DNA from 3 places in the Clostridium sp. CM038 genome. Region 3 is predicted to be linked to each of the others. Evidence: riboswitches for the same ligand, from Rfam matches in the RefSeq annotation. Region 3 holds a riboswitch; each other region holds the start of a gene.
What was found. A riboswitch is a leader RNA that binds a small molecule or an ion and turns the genes downstream of it on or off. The one in region 3 is predicted to bind cobalamin.
Positions count from the first base shown of each region.

Region 1 (3,178 bases), 300 kb from region 3:
TTTATATTATAATTGGGTGCAAGTTGTTTATGGAAACTTGTACCTTTTTATCGTTGAATTAATTTATTGAACACTAATTTTAATTATTTTTATATTATACATAAGTAAAATGTATATTTTTGATACTTGTCCATAATTAAATGCATATATCCATCTGTTATTCTAATTTTTTTTATTTAATATAACAGATTTAATAAATAGGTAGGTTAAAGTAAATAATTAGAATGAATTTTAATGATTGTCATTAAGTTATTAATCATAATATTGAAGATTATATTAATAAATTATTACTAAGCATAACGTTTAATAAAATCCATGATAATATTCTCATATTTATCTTCTGTTCCAATTAATTCGATGCCAATAGTGCTTAATTTTGATACTCTAGCCTGTGTAATGTTTCCAAGAGTGCTGGATATATATAGCTAGATTTAAAATTACAGAGGTTCCTCATTAGAACAACGGTTAAGGCTTTTGCCCGTACAAGCTTTCTGCTGTACTTCATATAAAGATGAGTCTTTGATACATTCATCTTTGACGCTATATATTCTATTATATCTTCTGGCTTAAAGTTCCTTACAAGTATTTTTCGTTCACATTTATACTCTGATTTTTCATCTTTAAATTCTATTTCTTGTTTTAATTTTTCTCCATTACAGCGAAAGACAAGATTATAGTAATTCTTTCTTGCATTTTTTAGGTTATTACCAAAAGAGCTCATAATAAATCCATAATCAACTAATTTAAAAGAATCATGTCTTTTTCCTAAAAATATGGCTAGACTAGAAAAAGCATATTTTTCAGGACAATTTTTATATTCATCTATATCCGTAGGATTATTGTGTATATATAGAGATAAAGTCTTCAAATATCGTTCATTATTAACTATTTTACTCTTAAATCTATCTTTAAAAAGATGTCCTTCCCTTTTATATTTTTTATTAAAGTACATTGCATAAGAAAAATTTATTCCATGCATTGCCTTTGATATATCAGTACCATTAGCATCAATCATTAAATGAGAATGGTTATCCATAAGACAGTAACCGTAGATTTTAAAATTATAGAGATATTTATACTTTTTTACAAGTGATAAATACTTGTTCTTATCCTCATCATCCTTGAATAAATTTATTTCGCTGATACTTTTGCACATAATATGAAATATCGAGTCATCTGTTTTTTCTCTTGCCTTTCTTGGCATTAAAATCACCCTTCCTCATAGATTTTTATTTGAATTATTGCCTATGAATCGGGATGATATTCATAATCTTAAGCTAATATATATATATAAATAATTTAAATAGTTGTTAACCGTCCCTAACTATTTTTGTGAATCATTTTTTTGCCTATTAAACTAAGGAGACACTCTAAATATTGACAGTACGGCTTAAATATAATAAACTAGAATTAATAGAGAATTGAATATGATTTTAGGTGCCTTGAAATAGGTGAAAAGGGAATGCGGTTTAAATCCGCAGCAGCCCCCGCTACTGTAATTGATGAAAAACTTTTAAATGCTACTTCGTAAATTAAAAATGAGGAAGGATAATTAAAGGAAGAATCAAAAGCCAGGAGACCTGCCTAAATGATGTTAACAAGCTTTCGGAGGGAAAGAACTATTTAATTATGGATTAATTAAAAAGTAGTCGCTATCGTATGCGTACTATTTTTTTTGTTTTAAAAAGCATTATATGTAAATGTTATGATAGATTTCGGAAAATATTTAGCAAGGTGGATGATCGAAATGAAGAAGGCAATTTTAATTGTAAGTTTTGGAACAACACATGAAGATGCAAGAAAAGTAACTATCGATGCAATAGAAGATAAAATAAGACATACTTTTGAAGAGTATGATATAAGAAGAGCATTTACTTCACATATTATTCTTAGAGTACTTAAGCATAGGGATAATATTCATGTAGATACTCCAGAAGAAGCTTTGGAAAAGTTAAAAAGCGAAGGATATAATGAGGTAATTGTTCAGCCTTTGCATGTTATTCCTGGAGTAGAATTTGATTATATAAATAATGTAGTTAATAGATACAAAGAATGTAAAGCATTTAAAAATATCTTAATAGGAAGACCTCTTTTATGTTTTAAGGGAGAAGAAGCAGGCGTGCCAGATGATTACTCAATAATGGTGGATGCTCTATCAAAGCAATTGCAACCAATGGATACAGTAATTTTGATGGGGCATGGTACAAACCATATTGCAAATGCAGTATATTGCTGTTTTGAAAGCGTTTTAAGGGATAGAGGTTTTAACAATGTCCATGTAGCAACCGTGGAAGGGTATCCAACTTTGGAAAGAGTAATACCTAATGTTACGACTCAGAGTATTAGCGAAGTCACTTTAATGCCACTACTGCTCGTAGCAGGAGACCATGCCAAGAATGACATGGCGGGAGATGCAGAGGACTCCTGGAAGAGTATTTTAGAGGCAAAAGGGTTTAAAGTTAAAATATATCTGCATGGGTTAGGGGAAAATAGTGACGTTCAAGACATTTATATACAGCACATTAATGATGTAATTAATGAAAAGTTTAAGAATGTAGGGAAAACACATAAGGGAAATTAAAATTCTGCGTAAGTTATAAGTAACTAAAGTACGGTAGATGAGAGTTACAAGTAGAAAGGAAGGTATTCAATGATACATGGTGGAGATGTTTATACTAATGGATTACTTGAGGGGCGAGAATTAATAGATTACAGTTCTAATATTAATCCATTAGGGGTTCCTAAAAGTTTCACTGATAACATTAGTGAAGCCGTAGATGCTTTAACAAGATATCCAGATATTCAATATAGGGAGGTATTGAAAGAATTAAAAGAATACATTGATTGCCCAAAAGAATATTTTGTTTTAGGAAATGGGGCTGCAGAAATAATTGACTTAGTTATAGCTTGTCATAAAAATCTACTAATTGTGGTGCCATCTTTTGTAGAGTACGAAATTGATGCTAAAAAGTGGAATTGTAGTATAGAGTATTCTTATTTAAAAGAGAAGATTAATGAGAATACCTTATTAAAGCATGAATATGCTGAGCTTTCCTATGATTATGAGGATATTCTTAATAGATTACAGAGTGTAGAAGGTGTGGTTTTAGGTAATCCAAATAACCCCAATGGCAATATCATAAATAAGGCTGAGTTTCAAAAAATTCTTGAATATTGT
Region 1 is NZ_CM143651.1:805,975-809,152, forward strand. Features, by position in the region: gene ACWJKS_RS03640 (transposase) at 371-1,204, opposite strand; cobalamin riboswitch at 1,418-1,602, shown strand; gene ACWJKS_RS03645 (sirohydrochlorin cobaltochelatase) at 1,748-2,581, shown strand; gene ACWJKS_RS03650 (pyridoxal phosphate-dependent aminotransferase) at 2,651-3,178, shown strand, end outside.
Region 1: linked by a shared signal. The riboswitch ahead of ACWJKS_RS03645 (sirohydrochlorin cobaltochelatase) and the one ahead of ACWJKS_RS02310 (helix-turn-helix domain-containing protein) in region 3 are both predicted to bind cobalamin.

Region 2 (3,178 bases), 1.4 Mb from region 3:
CAATATTATATTGAGAATATGGTACAACCAAAAAAACTTATTAGAAATTCTCAAAATTATAAAAGGCACTAAAAAACTAGAAAGTGCTACTATAACTACAATAATTCCGCCAAAAACTTTAATTTGACCATTAGTTTTACATATCGTTCTGCCTAACTTATCTAATTTAGAAATAAGCTTTCCTATATAAATCACCGGATGTTTAAACCAATATGGATCTCCAATTAATAAGTCTAACATTACCGCTAAAATTAAATCTATTATGTTCGTCTGAAATAGTATTGCCATTTTAATTCCTCACTATCTTATACTGTTATAATTTTTTAAATAGTTGTTAACTGTCCCTAACTTTTTCTTTTTATTCCTATGATTTTATAGATTGAATCCATATCTACATTATCTCTAACTATATCTGCTAGCTTGTCTAATTCTTTTTCTCTTAGATTTTCATAAACCTTAGATTTTTTAGGTTCCATAGCTTTTTTTACCCTTAAAGTATTAATCATATGTTCTCTAAACTCTACTCCATCAAAAACTCCATGAATATATGTACCCATAACATTTCCACCTGCATTTATTGCTCCATCGAAGGATGACGTATCAGAACCATTCTTATCATAGATTTCAAAAAGTGGTTTTGCATTATGACCATATTTACAAATTCCCATATGTATTTCGTAACCATAAGTTTCTATACTAGTATCCCTAATGTTAATGCTACGAGCCTTTACTCTTGTAGTTATTTTCTCATCTTCAAATATTGTGTCTACGTCTAAAAGCTTCATACCCTCTGTTTCTTTTGAATTTCCCTCTAAGCCATTAGGGTCACTTAAGCTATTTCCTAACATTTGATAGCCTCCACAAATGCCTAATACGTTACCTTGTACACTATATTGCTGAACCGCTTCTGCAAGTCCCGAATTTCTTAAAGAAATTAAATCATCAATAGTATTTTTTGTTCCCGGTATGATAAGGAGGTCTGGTGTGCCCAATTCTCCTTTAGTTGTAACAAATCTAACTGATACATCTTCTTCAGCCTTTAATGCGTCTAAATCCGTAAAATTCGATATATGTGGAAGCTTTATTACAGCAATATCAATAGGTGCAGTAATTTTTTTGTTAAATTCTACTGCACCATCTTCATCTTCGAGTTCCAATCTAAAATAAGGAACTACTCCTGCACATGGAATATGTATAATATCCTCAAGCATTGTAAGTCCTGGCTTTAAGATTTCTAAATCTCCTCTAAACTTATTAATAATAGTGGCTTTAACTCTTTTTTTCTCGGCCTCATTAAGCAAAAGCAAAGTCCCTGCTAGTGACGCAAATACTCCACCCTTATCTATATCTCCTGCGAGTATCACAGGTGCATCTATAAGTTCCGCCATTCCCATATTCACTATATCTCTATCTCTTAAATTAATTTCTGCTGGGCTACCTGCTCCTTCCATTACTATAATATCAAACTTCTTCTCTAATTCTTCAAACTGCTTTTTTAACATGTCTTTGAATTCCAATTTCATATTATGATATTCCATAGCTGTACTATTCCCAAAAACCTTTCCATTAACGATAATTTGGCACTTTTTATCCGAGGTAGGTTTTAATAAAATCGGATTCATATATACCTCTGGCTCCAATCCTGCGGCATAGGCTTGAAGCACCTGCGCACGTCCCATTTCTTTTCCATCCAATGTAATATAAGAATTCAATGACATATTCTGTGACTTAAAAGGACATACTGAAAACCCATCTTGCACAAAAATTCTGCAAAGTGCTGTTACTAATATGCTTTTTCCTACTGATGAAGCGGTTCCTTGAACCATTACTTTAGCCATTACTATTTCTCCTTTCTTCCTGCTTGTATTCTTATTTGGCACACAACAAAAAAACAGCAAGCTTGCGCACCTGCTGTTATGTACAAATTTTTCATTGCACTAACTTGAATTCTACAGTTCTTTCCCGCCGAAAGCTTAATATTACTAATTTAGGCAGGTCTCCTGGCTCTTGATACACTTTCTCTTATCACTTTCCCTTTCAGGTAGTTATATAAGATTTTCTCTCAATTACAGTAGCGGGGGCTGCTGTGGAATTACACCACATTCCCTTTTCACCTTACTAATCATATACTAAAGTAGCTGCATCCACTTTAGTGGCTGATTAATAAAAGGCACCTAAACAAATCTATTCATTTTTAACTAATATAATTCATAATTTTCATTTTTAAAATTTTCAATTTAATACATTTCTATGTAATTAAGTTTATAGCATTATGTTAATCCTGTCAATAAATAAGAATCTAAAATGCTTAAGCCTCATATGGTTATAAGTTATCTCCTGCGAAGCTGCAACAGTTCCACAGGAGATGCATTAATTCGCTAAATTAATTTTGCCTGTAGAAACATAGCTTGTTTGCCTATTTCTGTGAATTTAGCTTCATATTCTGTAACTACGTTATCTTTAAAATCACTCTTATGCAAATCATAGGCTGAAAATAATATTTCAAACCCACACTCTTTGAAATAATCTACTGATTCTTCGAATAACTCTGTATCATCTGTTTTGAACCAAACTTCAGATTCCGGTTTTAAGAATTTCTTATAGCTCGTCAAGAACTTAGTATGAGTTAATCTTCTTTTATTATGTCTGTCTTTTGGCCAAGGATTACAAAAATTTATATAAATTCTGCTTATCTCATCTTTTGCAAACACATCATCAATAAGCATAATGTTCATTGGCATAAGACGTACATTTATGTCTTGTTCCCCTTCAACTTCTCTTACTTCTATAACTTTTCTAAGGGCAAATACCAGAACCTCATCTTTTAAATCAATGCCTACAAAATTGATATCGAGATCTCTCCTGGACTTTTCTGATATAAATCTACCTTTACCGCAACCTAGTTCTAGATGAATTGCATTGTTATTTTTAAACTCTTCATTCCATTTTCCTTTGTGATCATATTGGTGAGTTATTACAATATGACTAGTTTCCAGCTCTGGCCTAGCCCAATATTTTTTTCTTAAGCGCATATATTTTTCTCCTTACATTCTAAATAATAAAAAATCACTATATGATTTTCTTAGCTTTATATTAATATTAAAACATCCCTGCAATATTTAAAAATTGTTTAAATAACCATAACCCTGGCGCTTGCACGATATAAGTAAAAATTGAT
Region 2 is NZ_CM143651.1:3,199,218-3,202,395, forward strand. Features, by position in the region: gene cbiB (adenosylcobinamide-phosphate synthase CbiB) at 1-264, opposite strand, end outside; gene ACWJKS_RS14680 (cobyric acid synthase) at 345-1,838, opposite strand; cobalamin riboswitch at 1,974-2,188, opposite strand; gene trmB (tRNA (guanosine(46)-N7)-methyltransferase TrmB) at 2,379-3,032, opposite strand; gene ACWJKS_RS14690 (site-2 protease family protein) at 3,100-3,178, opposite strand, start outside.
Region 2: linked by a shared signal. The riboswitch ahead of ACWJKS_RS14680 (cobyric acid synthase) and the one ahead of ACWJKS_RS02310 (helix-turn-helix domain-containing protein) in region 3 are both predicted to bind cobalamin.

Region 3 (3,178 bases):
AATATCGGAATTGTATTTCAAGATGCGGACAATCAAATAATCGCATCTACAGTTAGGGCAGAAGTTGGATTCGGGCCGATGAATTTAAAGCTTCCAAAAGAGGAAGTACTAAAGCGAGTTGAGGAAGCACTGGCATACATGAACATATCAGATTTCAAGGATCGTCCGCCACACTATTTGAGTGGCGGTGAAAAGAAGCGCGTCACCATTGCGGGCATCATTGCTATGAAATCAGAAATCATTATCTTTGATGAACCGACTGCATCATTGGATCCTTTAAATGCACTGATACTAGAAGAAGTTTTGGCCAAGCTTGGTTCGGAGGGCAAGACAATGCTCATTTCCACCCATGATGTAGATTTCGCATATCGATGGGCGGAGCGAGTCCTTGTATTCTGTGAAGGGAAAATTATCGCAGATGGAACACCTTTAGAAATTTTCCAAAACACAGAAATTTTAAAACAGGCAAATTTAAAACAGCCAACAGTGCTTGAGATATATGAATTGCTTGTAGAAAAACATCTGCTGGAAGATACTAGTGCCTATCCGAAAAGTACGCAAGAATTCAAGGAAATGCTTGAAAGATAGTTGGGTTTTCTAGGCGTTTCAGCTTAGATTAATATAAATTAAAAACAATAGAGGAGGAAAAAAATGAATCAGAAAGAAAAGAAAATTATCTTTATTGCGATTGCTTTCGCATTAATTTTCGGGGTAGCCCCGGTAGCAAATGCAATGCACATCATGGAAGGATACCTTCCACCAAAATTCTGTATTATATGGGGTGTTATATGCGTTCCATTCTTAGTAGCAGGTTACTTATCAATTAAGAAAACATTGGCTAAGAACCGTAAATCCATCACTATTCTTGCTATGTCAGGTGCATTCATTTTTGTGCTTTCATCTTTAAAGATTCCGTCAGTAACAGGAAGTTGCTCACATATGACTGGTACCGGACTTGGTGCAATCCTATTCGGACCAATGGCAGTCAGCATCCTGGGGATTATTGTACTACTTTTTCAGTCAATTTTGCTTGCTCATGGCGGACTGACCACTCTTGGTGCTAATACGTTTTCTATGGCTATTGCAGGACCGCTTGTTACTTATGTAATCTACAAATTATGCCAGAAGCTCAAAGTCAATAAATATGTAGGTATTTTTCTGGCAGCATCAATCGGTGACTTATTAACCTATTGTGTAACAAGTTTTGAACTTGCACTTGCATATCCGTCTGCGAACGGCGGTATCGCAGCATCTGTAGTCAAGTTCCTTGCAGTATTTGCACCGACACAGCTTCCACTGGCAATTATCGAGGGTATTCTGACCGTTGTCATCATTATGGGTCTTGAAACATATGCAAAATCCGAATTAACAGAACTTGGATTCCTAAAGGGAGGCGAAAATTAATGGTAAAGACGAAAAAAAAGGTTTTCATTTTATTAATTATTGCTGCACTAATTGCCATTATACCATTATTCGCATTAAAGGGTGCTGAATTTGGTGGCTCAGATGATGCAGGAAGTAAAGTAGTTTCCGAGATTACAGGTACTGAGTATAAGCCTTGGTTTGAACCGGTTATGGAAACTTGGGTTGGTGGAGAATTACCAGGGGAAATTGAGAGTTTACTCTTTTGTCTACAGACAGGTATAGGAGTTGGTGTTCTATTCTTTTTCCTGGGAAGATTCGTAGAGAGAACTAAAAAAGAAAATCAGGGGAATAAAACTGAATAATGCTTTTTCATATAATTGGGATGAAAGTATCATTTATTGATTTAATATTATAATTATGGGTAATTAAAGTATTAATTGCTTTAGTTTAAAAGGGAAGACAGGTGGAAATCCTGCGCGGTCCCGCCGCTGTAAAAGAGGAGTCCTTATAAAAAATACCACTGGGAAACTGGGAAGGTTTTAAGGGCAATGAGACTTAAGCCAGAATACCTTTCTATAATTATACACAGTTAACTCTACGAGAGATAGGGAGGTGTTTTCAAAATATGGTGGTAAATGTAGAAAAGAGGTTCGAGTTGGTTAGCTATATGGCTGATATTGAAAAGGGAATTATTGAAAAAACACTGAATAAAAACGAAAACAATGTTAGCAAAACATCAAGAGAATTAAGTATTTCAAGACAAGATTTGCAATATAAAATAAAAAAATATAAGATAACCCTGAGATAATAAAGCATATGTATGCATATGCTAATAAAAGGAGAAATGAATATAATGGGGAAATTAAAAAACGGATATGTTCAAATTTATACGGGGAATGGCAAGGGGAAAACGACTGCAGCTGTAGGACTAGCTGTACGTGCAGCAGGAAATGGATATACTGTATTTATGGTACAGTTTTTGAAGGGAAGTAAAACTGGTGAAATTGAAAGTGCAAAAAAATTGGCTCCCTTTTTTAATATATTTAGGTTTGAGAAAAAAAGAGGTTTTTTTTGGACGTTAAATGCAGAGGAAAAAAATGAATTAAAAGAAGAAGTACAAAAGGGGTATGAATTTTGCAGGGAAGCATTAAAAGAAGAAAAATGCGACATACTTATCATGGATGAGGTAATGGGAGCGTTGAACAATCAACTAATAAGTGAAGAACAACTACTAGAATTAATGGAGAATAAACCTGGTAATATAGAATTGATTTTAACAGGGAGAGACGTACCTAAAGCTATAATAGATAAAGCAAACCTTGTAACTGAGATGAAGGATATTAAACATTATTTTAACGAAGGAATACCATCTAGAGAGGGTATAGAGTTTTGATTATAAACACCTCAAATTCTAAAATTAAGTTAATAATATTTAGAGTTTGAAGGGGGAATTATTATGAATATGTACAAAAACTTAGGCAAAGAATTTATTGTCAATATAACAGGAAATAGAGAAGCCGATATGGTTATTGTGGAAGAATTTAATAAAAACTCTGTTATAAATAAAGCTCAATTAAAAAAGGTTTTATGGAAGAGATTAAAAGAAAGTAATTTAATATAGCATATAAAGGTATGAGATGTTTTGCATTTCATTTAAAAGGGAACCAGGTGAAAAGCCTGAACGGTCCCGCCGCTGTAATGGTGAGAAGCTTTAAATTATACCACTGACAATTTTGTTGGGAAGGATTAAAGCGACTATGATCCAAAGTCAGAAGACCTGCCTTCATTAATACACCAAGAACGCTACGAGTGA
Region 3 is NZ_CM143651.1:506,430-509,607, forward strand. Features, by position in the region: gene ACWJKS_RS02295 (energy-coupling factor ABC transporter ATP-binding protein) at 1-588, shown strand, start outside; gene ACWJKS_RS02300 (energy-coupling factor ABC transporter permease) at 652-1,404, shown strand; gene ACWJKS_RS02305 (energy-coupling factor ABC transporter substrate-binding protein) at 1,404-1,727, shown strand; cobalamin riboswitch at 1,768-1,956, shown strand; gene ACWJKS_RS02310 (helix-turn-helix domain-containing protein) at 1,991-2,173, shown strand; gene ACWJKS_RS02315 (cob(I)yrinic acid a,c-diamide adenosyltransferase) at 2,219-2,758, shown strand; gene ACWJKS_RS02320 (hypothetical protein) at 2,822-2,986, shown strand; cobalamin riboswitch at 2,977-3,164, shown strand.